Regions from separate parts of the Pseudomonas sp. GW822-FHT06D10 genome, predicted to be linked through region 1. Evidence: predicted binding sites of a transcription regulator. Region 1 holds the regulator's gene; each other region holds the start of a gene.
What was found. Region 1 encodes FliA, which starts transcription of late flagellar genes. Its sites were predicted from a motif close to CTAAAGTTTNNNNNNNNNNNGCCGNTAA; they were not measured.

Region 1 (4,852 bases):
GGTCTTCATCACCGCGGTCTGCAGGTCGGCAGTCACCACGTCGAGGTTCGACACGGCCTTGGACATGGCTTCGTCGCCGCTGTTGAGGCCCAGGCGCACCAGGCGGTTACGCACCAGCACCAGCTCGCCCACCATGTTCATGATTTCGTCCAGGCGCGCGGTATCGACACGCACCGTGGTTTCCGCTTCGCTGGCAGGCTTTTCCGCCGGCGGGGCCGCAGCGGCGGCGCGAGCCGGGGCCGGGGCCGCAGCAGGAGCAGCGGCAGCTTTCGGCGCCTCGGCCTTGGGCTCGGGCTTCTTCGCCGCCGGCTTGACGACGGCAGCGGTGGCCGCCGCAGCCGGAGCCGCAGTAGCCGCGGCTGGCTTGGCCGCACCCGGGGTTTCGGAGAATTTGCCCTTGCCGTGCAACTCATCCAGCAGGGATTCGAATTCGTGATCGGTGATCAGGTCGCTGCCGGCTGCGGCTGCGCTTGGTGCGGCTGCGGCAGGAGCGGCAGGCGCCGCCGCCACGGCCGAATCCAGGGCCTCCACGGCGAAGTTGCCCTTGCCATGCAACTGGTCCAGCAATGCTTCGAATTCATCGTCGGTGATCTCATCACCTGCGCCAGCCGCACCACTGGTGGCACTGGCCGCGGCCGGTGCCACGGCATCCGGGGCGAACTGGCCCTTGCCGTGCAACTGATCGAGCAGGGATTCGAACTCGGCGTCGGTGATTTCATCGCTGGCCGGCTCGCCCTGGGCCGCAGGTGCGGCGGCAGGCGCTGCTTCGGCTTCGGCCTTGGCGGCATTCAGCGAGTCGAGCAACAGCTCGAATTCGTTATCGGTGATGTCCCCTGCCGGGCTTTCTTCAGCCACAGGCTCGGCAACCGGCTCAACCACCTCTTCCACAGCAGGTGCTGCAGGCTCGGCACCGGCAGGTTCGGCCAGGCGCGCCAGGGCCGCCAGCAACTCCGGTGTGGCAGCGGTGATTTCGGTGCGCTCACGGACCTGGCTGAACATGCCGTTCACCGCGTCCAGAGCTTCAAGCACCACGTCCATCAGTTCCGAGTCGACTCGCCGCTCACCCTTGCGCAGGATGTCGAAGACGTTCTCGGCGATGTGGCAGCACTCCACCAGCTCATTGAGCTGGAGGAAGCCGGCGCCCCCTTTAACAGTGTGAAAACCGCGAAAAATTGCATTGAGCAAATCCGCATCATCCGGCCGGCTTTCCAGCTCGACCAGTTGTTCGGACAGTTGCTCTAGAATCTCGCCGGCCTCAACCAGGAAATCCTGAAGGATCTCTTCATCGGCGCCGAAGCTCATTAATGGGTGCTCCTAGAATCCAAGGCTGGAAAGCAAATCGTCTACATCGTCCTGACCGGACATAACGTCTTCCCGTTTATCGGCATGAATCTGCGGACCTTCACCCTTGGCGAGATGTTTTTGCGGATCTTTTTCAGCGAGGATCGATTCACGGTCATGTTCGATACCGGCGAAACGATCGACCTGGCTGGCCATCAAGACGAGTTTGAGCAGATTGCTTTCGACTTCCGTGACCAACTGGGTCACACGCTTGATCACCTGACCGGTCAGGTCCTGGTAATCCTGCGCCAGCAGAATGTCGTTGAGGTGGCCGGAAACGGTACGGGTTTCCTGTTCGCTGCGCGTCAGGAAACTGTCGACCCGGCGCGCCAGCTCGCGAAACTCTTCAGCGCCGACCTCGCGCCGCATGAAGCGCCCCCAGTCTGCGCTCAAGGCCTGGGCTTCAGTGCTCAGGCCGTTGACCAGCGGGGTGCTGCTCTCCACCAGGTCCATGGTGCGGTTGGCTGCGGCTTCCGTCAGCCGGACCACATAGGACAGGCGCTCAGTGGCATCCGTGATCTGTGAAACTTCCTCGGCTTGCGGCATGTGCGGGTCAATCTGGAAATTGACGATCGCGCTATGCAGCTCGCGGGTGAGCTTGCCCACTTCCTGGTACAGGCCGCGGTCACGGGTCTGATTGAGCTCATGGATCAATTGCACCGCTTCGCCGAACCGGCCCTTTTCAAGGCTCTCGACCAGTTCCAGCGCATGTTTTTTCAGGGTCGACTCAAAGTCGCCCAGTGAAGATTCGTTATGCTCCATAGCTCCCCCGTGGCGGAATGGCTACGCGTCTCAACCGATGCGTTCGAAGATTTTTTCGATCTTCTCTTTCAACGCCTGAGCCGTGAATGGTTTGACGACATAGCCGTTTACGCCGGCCTGGGCAGCTTCGATGATCTGCTCGCGCTTGGCTTCAGCAGTCACCATCAATACCGGCAGGTGCTTGAGTTTTTCATCGGCGCGCACGTGGCGCAGCAGGTCGATACCGGTCATGCCCGGCATGTTCCAGTCCGTTACCAGAAAGTCGATGCTCCCGCTGTTGAGTACCGGAATGGCGGTAGTGCCATCGTCGGCCTCGACCGTGTTGGTGAATCCCAGATCACGCAACAGGTTCTTAATGATCCGCCGCATCGTTGAAAAGTCATCAACGATGAGGATTTTCATGTTCTTGTCCAATTCGACCTCCAAGCAGTCTTAAACGCATCCAGCACCTGAACGCGCCATTCAATCAATCCGGCATAACACACAACGACTGCATGGAGCACATACTGCAAGACCGGTGCAGCGCTTGCTTCACCGGTCCTGAACGCAGTGTCCCCACACTGCCTGTCAGCGCGCTCGCCACTCCCCCAAACGCCCCCGCAAACGGGCTGCGCACTGGCTGTGTAACTGGCTGACCCGCGATTCGCTGACCCCCAGGACCTCACCGATTTCCTTGAGGTTCAGCTCTTCGTCGTAGTACAGCGCCAACACCAGTCGCTCGCGCTCCGGCAAATTGGCAATCGCATCCGCCAACGCGGCCTGGAAGCGTTCATCCTCCAGGTCCCGTGACGGCTCGAGATGAGCACTGGCGCCATCCTCATGCAGCCCTTCATGCTCGCCGTCCTGCAACAGGTCGTCGAAACTGAACAGGCGGCTGCCCAAGGTGTCGTTCAAAATCCCGTAATAATCGTCGAGACTCAATTGAAGTTCGGCCGCAACTTCATGATCTTTAGCGTCACGACCGGTTTTAGCTTCAATTGCGCGAATCGCATCACTGACCATGCGCGTATTACGGTGCACCGAACGCGGTGCCCAGTCGCCTTTACGAACCTCGTCGAGCATCGCCCCACGGATACGGATACCCGCGTAGGTTTCGAAACTCGCCCCCTTGCTCGCGTCGTATTTGGTCGACACTTCGAGCAAACCGATCATCCCGGCCTGAATCAGGTCTTCTACCTGAACACTGGCCGGCAACCGCGCCAGCAGGTGATAGGCAATACGCTTGACCAGAGGCGCGTAGCGCTCGATCAATTCGTACTGGCTGTCACGCGCCGACTTCTTGTAGAGGTTGTAGCCACTGGCAGTCATAGCACCGGTCCCGCTGTTTGATGCACTAGCCGCTCGACAAAAAACTCCAGATGCCCGCGTGGGTTCGCCGGCAACGGCCAGGTATCGACTTTTTGCGCGATGGCCTTGAACGCCAATGCACACTTCGAACGAGGAAAGGCTTCATAGACCGCACGCTGCTTTTGCACGGCCTTGCGTACGCTTTCGTCGTAGGGAACTGCGCCGACGTATTGTAAGGCCACGTCCAGGAAGCGATCCGTGACCTTGGTCAATTTTGCAAACAGGTTGCGACCTTCCTGAGGGCTCTGAGCCATGTTGGCCAGGACCCGGAAACGGTTCATGCCGTAGTCGCGGTTGAGCAGTTTGATCAGCGCGTAGGCGTCCGTGATCGAGGTCGGCTCGTCGCACACCACCAGCAGTACTTCCTGGGCCGCGCGGACAAAGCTGACTACCGAGTCACCAATACCCGCAGCGGTGTCGATCACCAGCACATCGAGATTGTCGCCGATATCGCTGAAGGCCTGGATCAGGCCAGCGTGCTGCGCGGGGCTCAGGTGCACCATGCTCTGGGTACCCGAGGCGGCCGGTACGATGCGGATGCCTCCAGGGCCCTGGAGCAGCACATCGCGCAGCTCGCAACGGCCCTCGATGACGTCGGCCAGGGTATGTTTGGGAGTCAGGCCCAGCAGGACATCGACATTGGCCAGTCCCAGGTCGGCATCCAGCAGCAAGACCCGCCGGCCGAGCTCAGCCAGAGCCAGGGACAAGTTCACTGACACATTAGTCTTGCCGACGCCACCTTTGCCGCCGGTCACCGCAATCACCTGTACGGGATGCATGCTGCCCATGTTCTTTCTTTACCTTGTCTTACTTAGACGGGGCCACATAACTGGCTGCGCGTTCACCATTGGAACAATGCATGGCAGACCATCGATGTAGATACACTGCAATCTATTCATGATTACCTCAGCCAACCCGTTTGGACGGGCTGTGGTAAAGGTCAGCGAACATGTCGGCCATGGCTTCCTCGCTGGGTTCTTCCTGCATCTGTACGCTTACCGCGCGACTCACCAGCTGATGCCGGCGAGGCAGGTGCAGATCGTCAGGAATCCGCGGACCATCGGTGAGATAGGCAACCGGCAGTTCATGACTGATGGCCAGGCTCAGCACTTCGCCAAGACTGGCTGTTTCATCAAGTTTAGTCAGGATGCAACCGGCCAGGCCGCAGCGTTTGTAGCTGTGGTAGGCGGCGGTCAGCACCTGTTTCTGGCTGGTGGTAGCCAGTACCAGATAGTTCTTCGCACGAATGCCACGACCGGCCAGGCTCTCCAGTTGCATGCGCAACGCCGGATCGCTGGCCTGCAGGCCGGCGGTATCGATCAGCACCACGCGCTTGCGCAGCAGCGGATCCAGTGCCTGGGCCAGGGACTGGCCCGGGTCCACATGGGTCACCGACACATTG
Region 2 (4,852 bases), on a different contig from region 1:
CTGTCGTATCAGCATGGCAGGCTCGGGGCCAACCCTTCTTCTTCATTACTACGTCCACACCAGGAGATATCCAATGAGCGTACTCGTAGGCAAACAAGCCCCTGACTTCACCGTTCCGGCCGTTCTCGGCAATGGCGAAATCGTCGACAGCTTCACCCTGTCCTCGGCCATCAAAGGCAAATACGGCCTGGTGTTCTTCTACCCACTGGACTTCACCTTCGTGTGCCCGTCCGAGCTGATCGCTCTGGACCACCGCATGGCCGACTTCAAGGCACGCAACGTTGAAGTGATCGCTGTGTCCATCGACTCGCACTTCACTCACAACGCCTGGCGTAACACCCCGATCAATGCCGGCGGCATCGGTCAGGTTCAATACATCATGGCTGCTGACATGAAGCACGAAATCGCCAAGGCCTACGACGTTGAGTCCGAAGGCGGCGTGGCTTTCCGTGGCGCGTTCCTGATCGACGACAAAGGCGTTGTCCGCTCGCAGATCGTCAACGACCTGCCACTGGGCCGCAACATGGAAGAGCTGATCCGTCTGGTCGACGCTCTGCAGTTCCACGAAGAGCACGGCGAAGTCTGCCCTGCCAACTGGAAGAAAGGCGACAAGGGCATGACCGCTTCGCCAGAAGGCGTTGCTGCTTACCTGAGCGAGAACGCCGGCAAGCTGTAAGGCTTGGCGTCACGCATAAAAAAACCGGCCTTAGGGCCGGTTTTTTTATGGGGCAAAGAAAAGCGACTATTCAGTCGTCGAAATCCTGCCAGCCGCCCATCTGTTTCCAGCGGTTGACGATGCCGCAGAACAGCTCGGCGGTCTTCTCGGTGTCGTAGCGAGCCGAGTGGGCCTCGCGACCGTCGAAGTCGATGTCTGCGCTCTGACAGGCCTTGGCCAGCACGGTCTGGCCGTATGCCAGGCCAGCCAGAGTGGCGGTATCGAAGCTGGAGAACGGGTGGAACGGATTGCGCTTCATGTCCAGGCGCGCCACGGCGGCATTCAGGAAGCCCAGGTCGAAGCTGCTGTTGTGGCCTACCAGGATGGCGCGCTTGCAGCCATTGGCCTTCAGCGCCTTACGCACCCCGCGGAAAATATCGGTGAGGGCGGTTTCTTCGCTCACAGCCATGCGCAGGGGATGGTCAAGCTTGATCCCGGTGAATTCCAGGGCTGCAGCTTCGATGTTCGCGCCTTCGAAAGGCTCGACCCGGAAGAAGTAGGTGTGTTCGGGGAACACGAAGCCTTTTTCGTCCATGCCGATGGTGGTTGCGGCAATTTCCAGCAGGGCGTCGGTGGCCGAGTTGAAGCCACCGGTTTCAACATCGACGACTACCGGCAGGTAACCGCGAAAGCGTGCCGCCATCGGATGGCGAGGACCGCCGCTGCTACCTTCTTGTTCGTCGTCGAAATGGTCGTCACTCACGAGTGATCCTCCAGCAGGCGCCAGCGCAGTTTTTCACCGGCGCGCAGCGGAATGACAGTCAGCTCGCCAAACGGCAGGCTGGCAGGAGCGGTCCATTCTTCACGGACCAGGGTGATGCTGTCGGTGTTGGCCGGCAGGCCGTAGAAGCGCGGGCCGTTGAGGCTGGCGAAAGCTTCCAGCTGATCCAGGGCATTGCGTTGTTCGAACGCTTCGGCGTACAGCTCGATGGCGGCGTAGGCGCTGTAGCAGCCGGCGCAACCGCAAGCGGCTTCCTTGGCGTGCTGGGCGTGAGGTGCCGAGTCGGTGCCGAGGAAGAACTTCGCGTTGCCGCTGGTGGCCGCATCCAGCAGGGCTTCCTGGTGGGTGTTGCGCTTGAGGATCGGCAGGCAATAGAAGTGCGGACGTATACCGCCCACCAGCATGTGGTTGCGGTTGTACAGCAGGTGGTGCGCGGTGATGGTTGCGCCAACGTTGGCCGAAGCCTCCTTGACGAACTGCACGGCTTCAGCGGTGGTGATGTGTTCGAACACCACTTTCAGGCTGGGGAAGCGTTCAACCACACGCCGCATGTGCTCGTCGATGAAGATTTTCTCGCGGTCGAAGACGTCGACGTCGCCGCGGGTTACCTCGCCGTGGATCAACAGCGGCAGGCCGACTTCGGCCATGGCTTCAAGCACCGGGAAAATCTTGTCGATGCTGGTCACGCCCGAATCCGAGTTGGTGGTCGCGCCGGCCGGGTACAGCTTGGCGGCGTGGACGAAACCGCAGGCCTTGGCCGCGCGGATTTCCTCCGGCTGGGTACGGTCGGTCAGGTAGAGCACCATCAGTGGCTCGAAGCGGCTGCCGGCCGGGCGCGCAGCTAGAATGCGCTGGCGATAGGCGTCGGCTTCCGCGGCGTTGCGCACCGGAGGTACCAGGTTGGGCATGATGATGGCGCGGCCAAAGGTGCGCGCGACATCTGCGACTGTATTGGGCAACACGGCCCCATCGCGAAGATGAATATGCCAGTCGTCGGGACGCAGCAGGGTCAGGCGGTCGGACATTGGAGGTTCCAGGCGGGTAAAACTCGGGGGAATGCTACCGGAAAAGACTCTTCCAGGCACTCGCTATCAAGTTTTGCGACGAGCAACCGATATCCCGAAGGTATGGCGTATTAACGCCTGTCGATTTTTCTGTTGTACACGTCAGTGGAGCCTCCCGTGCGCCAGCGTTATCTAGCCTTGCTCAGTGTGTTTGCCAGCCTGCCTGCGATGGCTCTCACTTTCCAGACTCGCCTGGAGAGCATTGAGTGGACGGTCGAAGGTGACAAGTTCGAGTGCCGCCTGATCCAACCGGTTACCGATTTCGGTTCCGGCGAATTCGTTCGTCGCGCCGGCGAGCAGGCGATTTTCCGCCTCAAGAGTTTCAACCCCATGCAGGCCGGTGGTTCCGCGACCCTGCTTGCGGCCGCCGCCCCCTGGCAGCCGGGGCGTGGCGACATCAACCTCGGGGCGGTCAAGGCCGGTACCGATGGGGTGCTGTTCAACAGCAACCAGATGCAGGCCGGACGTCTGATCGTCGGTTTGCTGGAGGGGCGCAGCCCGGTGGTCCGGCACTTCTCCCGCGAAGGCGGAGTGTCCGAGGTACGCCTGTTGCCGGTGAAGTTCAGCAAGGCCTATGGCGACTATCAAAGCTGCATGGCCAAGCTGTTGCCGATGAACTATGAACAGGTCAAGCAGGCCGAGATCGGTTTCCCCGGGGGGGGCATCGACCTGGACGCCCGGGCCAAGGCCAAGCTGCAAGTGATGGTGGACTTCATCAAGGCCGACCCCACGGTCAATCATGTCGAATTGGACGGGCACTCTGATAACAGTGGCAACCGCCTGACCAACCGTGACCTGTCGCGCCGTCGTGCGCTGGCGGTCATGGAGTTCTTCAAGGCCAATGGCCTGGCGGAAAACCAGATCGTGGTGCGCTTCCATGGCGAGCGCTATCCCCTGGCCCCCAACACCAATGCGGCCAACCGGGCGAAGAACCGGCGGGTCAATGTGCATCTGGAGCGGGTCGCTCCTGTCGAAAAGCCGGCCCCAGCGCCTCAGGCGGCTTCCGGATCCAGCGCAGCGGCGACTTCCTGATACGGCTGTCGTCGTCGCTCGCTCGACATAATCTGTCGCTTGGTCGTCATAAGCTGTCGCGCCTCTGTAAATTATCCGCGTGGATCGGTAGACTTGGCGGCTTTCCGTACAACCCCGTGGAGTGATGGCATGGCGGACGTTAACAAGGTCGTTCTGGCGTATTCGGGCGGCCTGGACACTTCGGTGATCCTCAAGTGGCTGCAGGATACTTACAACTGTGAAGTAGTGACTTTCACTGCTGACCTGGGCCAAGGCGAAGAGGTCGAGCCGGCCCGCGCCAAGGCGCAAGCCATGGGCGTCAAAGAGATCTACATCGACGATCTGCGCGAAGAGTTCGTGCGTGATTTCGTCTTCCCGATGTTCCGCGCCAATACCGTCTACGAAGGCGAGTACCTGCTGGGTACTTCCATCGCTCGTCCGTTGATCGCCAAGCGCCTGATCGAAATCGCCAACGAAACCGGCGCCGACGCCATTTCCCATGGCGCCACCGGCAAGGGCAACGATCAGGTGCGTTTCGAACTGGGCGCCTACGCCCTCAAGCCGGGTGTGAAGGTGATTGCCCCTTGGCGCGAGTGGGACCTGCTGTCCCGCGAGAAGCTGATGGACTACGCCGAGAAGCACGGGATCCCGATCGAGCGTCACGGCAAGAAGAAATCCCCGTACTCGATGGATGCCAACCTGCTGCACATCTCCTATGAAGGTGGCGTGCTGGAAGACACCTGGACCGAGCACGAAGAAGACATGTGGCGCTGGACTGTCTCCCCGGAGAAGGCCCCAGATACCCCGCAATACCTGGAACTGACCTACCGCAACGGCGATATCGTGGCACTGGACGGCGTCGAGATGACCCCGGCCACCGTGCTGGCGACCCTGAACCGCATCGGTGGCGAACACGGTATCGGTCGTCTGGACATCGTCGAGAACCGTTACGTGGGCATGAAGTCCCGCGGCTGCTACGAGACACCTGGCGGCACCATCATGCTGCGTGCTCACCGCGCCATCGAGTCCATCACCCTGGACCGCGAAGTGGCTCACCTCAAAGACGAGCTGATGCCCAAGTACGCCAGCCTGATCTACACCGGCTACTGGTGGAGCCCTGAGCGTCTGATGCTGCAACAGATGATCGACGCCTCCCAGGCCCACGTGAATGGCGTGGTACGCCTGAAGCTGTACAAGGGCAATGTGATCGTGACCGGTCGCAAGTCTGACGAGTCGCTGTTCGACGCCAACATCGCTACCTTCGAAGAGGACGGCGGTGCCTACAACCAGGCGGACGCAGCTGGCTTCATCAAGCTCAACGCCCTGCGCATGCGCATTGCC
Region 3 (4,852 bases), on a different contig from region 1:
TATAGGCAGACTAAAAGCGAGGCAAGCATGAGCAATGAGCACAAGGCCAGTATTGACGGGGGTCAATGGGCGCAGTGTGTGCGGGAGCGGGGCTGGTTGTGGGATGTCGCGCAGGGCGTCGAGGTGCGGTCGGCGCCGACCCTGATCCTCGCCCATGGCGCCGGCGCGCCCATGGACAGTGGGTTCATGAACGATATTGCTGTACGCCTTGCGGGACATGGGGTGAACGTCTTGCGCTTCGAGTTTCCCTACATGGCCCAGCGGCGCCTGGACGGCGGCAAACGCCCGCCTAACCCGGCGCCCAGGCTGCTGGAATGCTGGCGCGAGGTGCATGCCCTGGTGCGACCTTATGTCACTGGGGTGTTGGCGGTGGGCGGCAAGTCCATGGGCGGGCGCATGGCCAGTTTGCTGGCCGATGAACTGCAGGCCGATGCATTGGTGTGCCTGGGCTATCCGTTCTATGCCGCCGGCAAACCGGAAAAACCGCGGGTGGCGCATCTGGCTGATCTGTCAGTGCCAAGCTTGATCGTGCAGGGCGAGCGTGACGCCCTGGGCAATCGCCAGGCGGTCGAGGCCTACACATTGGCAGCCAGTATCGAGTTGTACTGGCTGACGGCCGCTGATCACGATCTCAAGCCCCTGAAGGCCTCGGGTTTCAGCCATGAGCAGCATCTGGAATCTGCGGCGCTCAAGGTTGCTGCCTTCCTGAAAGCGCTGAGCTGATCCTGCAGGAGCGAGCTTGCTCGCGAAACGTTCACCCGGCCTTCGAATTTGGAGCGCGGTGAAGATTTATCGCGAGCAAGCTCGCTCCTACGGTTGTCGGGTGGGTTTGCGGGCATAAAAAAACCGGAAGCCTTGGCTTCCGGTTTTTTGTTGCCGGCCCTAAGGGGGGGCTTAGCGGTTGAAGCGCTCCACCAGCGAGTACTGGGTGTTTGCGGTGCGGGTCAGCGCTTCGCTGAGCTCGGCCGAATGCTGGGCCTGCTCCGAAGTCTGGTCCGCCAGTTGCGCGATGGTGCTGATGTTGCGGCTGATCTCTTCGGCCACCGAGCTTTGCTCTTCGGTGGCGGCAGCGATCTGGGTGGTCATGTCGGTGATGTTGGCCACCGCTTCGCTGATGCCCACCAGTGCCTGGTCGGCTTCCAGCACCCGGGCCACGCCTTCTTCGGCCTGACGATGACCAGCGTCCATGGTCTGAACGGCGGTGGCGGCTGTCTGCTGCAGCTTGGCGATCAGGGTATGGATCTGCCCGGTGGATTCACTGGTGCGCTGCGCCAACTGACGCACCTCGTCGGCCACCACGGCAAAGCCGCGGCCCATTTCACCGGCGCGGGCGGCTTCGATGGCTGCGTTCAGGGCCAGCAGGTTGGTCTGGTCGGCAATGCCCTTGATCACGTCGACAACGCCGCCGATCTCGTCACTGTCCTTGGCCAGTTGGGTTACCGTCAGCCCGGTTTCGCCCACCACCACCGACAGGCGCTGGATGGCTTCGCGGGTTTCGCCGGCGATATCGCGGCCACGGCCGGTCAGGCGATTGGCTTCTTGGGTTGCGTCGGCGGTGCGTTGCACGTGGCTGGCCACTTCCTGGGTGGTGGCGGCCATCTGGTTGACCGCGGTGGCCACCTGTTCGGTCTCGACCCGTTGGCGCTCCAGGCCGCTGGAGCTGTTGTGGGCCAGGGTGTCGGACTGGCGGGCCTGCTCGTTGAGGTGCTCGGCCGTGTCCTGCAGGCGGGTCAGGCAGGTCTTCAAGCGCGCTTCCTGGCTCAGGATCGACATCTCCAGGCGGGCCTGGGCGCCGCGGCTGTCGGTGTACATCTGAGCGATCAGCGGGTCGGAGGTGGTCTGCTCGGCCAGGCGCAGCAGGCGCTTGAGGCCGCGCTGCTGCCAGCTCAGGCCCAGCAGGCCCAGGGGCACCGAGAGCGCGGCGGCCAGGGCGAAGCCCCAGTGGGAGTTGAGCCAGGCACCGATCATGAAGCTCAGCTGGCTGACCAGGATGAACGGCAGCCAGTCCTGCAGCACAGGCAGCCACTTGTCACGCTTGGGAATGGCCGACTTGCCAGTGTTGATGCGCTGGTAGAGGGCTTCGGCGCGGCGCACCTGTTCGGCGGTGGGCTTGACCCGGACCGACTCGTAACCTACCACCTGGCTGCCTTCGAAGATCGGTGTCACATAGGCGTTGACCCAGTAGTGGTCGCCGGTCTTGCAGCGGTTCTTGACGATGCCCATCCATGGCAAGCCTTGTTTCAAGGTGCCCCACATGTGCGCGAACACCGCCGCCGGCACATCAGGGTGACGTACCAGGTTGTGCGGTGCGCGAACCAGTTCTTCACGGGAGAACCCACTGATCTCGACAAAGGCGTCATTGCAGTAGGTGATCACGCCTTTGGCGTCGGTGGTGGAAATCAACCGTTGTTGAGCCGGGAAGGTACGTTCGCGCTGAGTGACAGGCTGGTTATTACGCATGGTTTTTCAATCCGCAAGGCTTTGATAGGTTGTCGGCCGCTTCAACCGATTATTGAAATTATTTTTCAATAATCGGCTCTGGGTCTCATTGGCAGAATGTGTCGCTTGCAAAAAGCGCCGACAGGTTTCAGCCGGCGTTGGCGAGGGGCTAATCATTGACGTTCTTCCTTGGCAGTCAATAGTCCTGAAGTACTGGTTTGGTAAAACAGCTGGCGGGTTATCCGGCCAGCATCGGGTAGGTGAAGAGGCCGAAATGCAACAGGTTGAGACCGAAGTGAGTGGCTATCGCCGCCCCCAGGCCGCCAAAACGATAGGCCAGACCGTAGCCGACGCCGGCGATGCCTGCCAGTAGGGTCCATTGCCACCCCGCGCCCAGGTGCACCAGGCCGAACAGCAGCGCCGCGCACAACAGGGCCAGGTTCTCGCCGTAGGGCAGGGCCTTGAAGCGCCGGCTCAGGCCGCCCTGGATATAGCCGCGGAACAGCGCCTCTTCCACCAGGGTCACCAGCAGCAGGTTGTTCAGTACCCAGAGCCAGGCCTGCTCCGGCCATTTCGGCGCCCAATTGATCATGCCCAGCAGCAGTGCGCCGCCCAGTGCGGCTACCGCACACAGAGTCAGGGCCACGGCGGTGGCATACAGCGACAGGCGCAATGAGCGCCGCCCGACTATCCACGGGCATACCAGCAGCAGCCAGAAGCCGATCAGCGGCTTGTCCTGATTCAGGTACAGGGAGAAGGGCACGGCATCGTCGGTGAAGCGTTGCGGGTCGATGGCCCGGCCATTGTAGAACCCGGGCAGCCAGTGCATGGCCAGGGCCAGGGCGAGCACCACGAACAGGCCGTGGCCCAGGTACTGGCCGACGCGGCTGCGTTGCTGGCGCACGGCAAAGCCGGCAGCCAACAGCAGCAAGATCGACAGGGCGGCCAGCAGGCCTAGTTGCCCGTAGGTCAGGGCCAGTGCGTAGCCAATGGAAAGAAGTGCCAGGTACATCCATGGCAGAGCGGTCATGGGGAATCCTTGTTGCGTAAGAATGGGTATTGCAGAGACGTAGTACTGCGCCGGATCTGTAGTCGCCATTGCGACCGGTGAGTCAGATTTGGCGGGCGCGCAGTATAACCACCTCGTCCTGGTACGGCAGCCCAATGCAAAACACCGCCCGAAGGCGGTGTTTTTTTCAGGCAGCGTCAGGAGGCAATCAGTTGCCGCAGAACGTAGTGCAGGATCCCGCCGGACTTGAAGTATTCCACTTCATTCAAGGTATCGATGCGGCACAGCACCTCGATCTTCTCCTGGCTGCCATCCTCACGGGTGATCACCAGGGTCAGGTTCATCCGCGGCGTCAGTTCCGTACCGCTGAGGCCGAGAATGTCCAGGGTTTCCTTGCCGGTCAGCTTCAGGCTCTTGCGGTTCTGGTCCAGCTTGAACTGCAAGGGCAGGACGCCCATGCCCACCAGGTTGGAGCGGTGGATACGTTCGAAGCTTTCGGCGATCACTGCCTTGACTCCCAGCAGGTTGGTGCCTTTGGCCGCCCAGTCGCGGCTCGAACCGGTGCCGTATTCCTGGCCGGCGATCACCACCAGCGGCGTGCCGTCGGCCTGGTAGCGCATGGCTGCGTCATAGATCGCCAACTTCTCGCCGGTGGGAATGTACAAGGTGTTGCCACCTTCCTCGCCGCCGAGCATTTCGTTGCGAATGCGGATGTTGGCGAAGGTACCGCGCATCATCACTTCGTGGTTGCCGCGCCGTGAGCCGTAGGAGTTGAAGTCCCTCGGTTCCACGCCCTTGTCCCGCAGGTAGCGGCCAGCCGGGCTGTCGGCCTTGATGTTGCCGGCCGGGGAGATGTGGTCGGTGGTCACCGAGTCCCCCAGCAGGGCCAGTACCCGGGCGCCGCTGACATCGGTGATCTGCGGCAGCGGGCCGGCGATGTCATCGAAGAACGGCGGGTGCTGGATATAGGTGGAGTCGTCCTGCCACACATAGGTGGCGGCCTGCGGCACTTCGATGGCTTGCCACTGTGCATCCCCGGCGAACACTTCGGCGTACTCCTTGTGGAACATCCGAGTGTTGACCTGGGCCACGGCGTCGGCGATCTCCTTGCTGCTGGGCCAGATGTCCCGCAGGTACACCGGCTGGCCGTCCTTGCCCTGGCCCAGAGGCTCGCTGCTGATGTCGATGCGCACCGTGCCCGCCAGGGCATAGGCCACGACCAGGGGGGGCGAGGCCAGCCAGTTGGTTTTCACCAGTGGATGCACCCGGCCCTCGAAGTTGCGGTTGCCCGACAGCACCGAGGCCACGCTGAGGTCGGCCTGCTGGATGGCTTTCTCGATCGGCTCCTGCAGCGGGCCGGAGTTGCCGATGCAGGTGGTGCAGCCGTATCCCACCAGATCGAAG

Region 2: a site for FliA is predicted at 2,527-2,554, ahead of AC1RL5_RS20925 (flagellar protein MotY). Genes of this name have one in related genera too.
Region 3: a site for FliA is predicted at 2,490-2,517, ahead of AC1RL5_RS28260 (methyl-accepting chemotaxis protein). Genes of this name have one in related genera too.

The regions. Positions count from the first base shown of each region.
Region 1 covers NZ_JBXALN010000012.1:112,829-117,680, reverse strand. The annotation lists gene AC1RL5_RS30645 (chemotaxis protein CheA) at 1-1,302, opposite strand, end outside; gene AC1RL5_RS30640 (protein phosphatase CheZ) at 1,315-2,103, opposite strand; gene AC1RL5_RS30635 (chemotaxis response regulator CheY) at 2,134-2,505, opposite strand; gene fliA (RNA polymerase sigma factor FliA) at 2,671-3,411, opposite strand; gene fleN (flagellar synthesis regulator FleN) at 3,408-4,238, opposite strand; gene flhF (flagellar biosynthesis GTPase FlhF) at 4,357-4,852, opposite strand, start outside.
Region 2 covers NZ_JBXALN010000006.1:69,809-74,660, forward strand. The annotation lists gene AC1RL5_RS20910 (peroxiredoxin) at 74-676, shown strand; gene rnt (ribonuclease T) at 747-1,418, opposite strand; gene pyrC (dihydroorotase) at 1,415-2,461, opposite strand; gene AC1RL5_RS20925 (flagellar protein MotY) at 2,618-3,532, shown strand; gene AC1RL5_RS20930 (argininosuccinate synthase) at 3,662-4,852, shown strand, end outside.
Region 3 covers NZ_JBXALN010000010.1:200,462-205,313, forward strand. The annotation lists gene AC1RL5_RS28255 (alpha/beta family hydrolase) at 28-723, shown strand; gene AC1RL5_RS28260 (methyl-accepting chemotaxis protein) at 895-2,460, opposite strand; gene AC1RL5_RS28265 (CPBP family intramembrane glutamic endopeptidase) at 2,678-3,469, opposite strand; gene acnA (aconitate hydratase AcnA) at 3,646-4,852, opposite strand, start outside.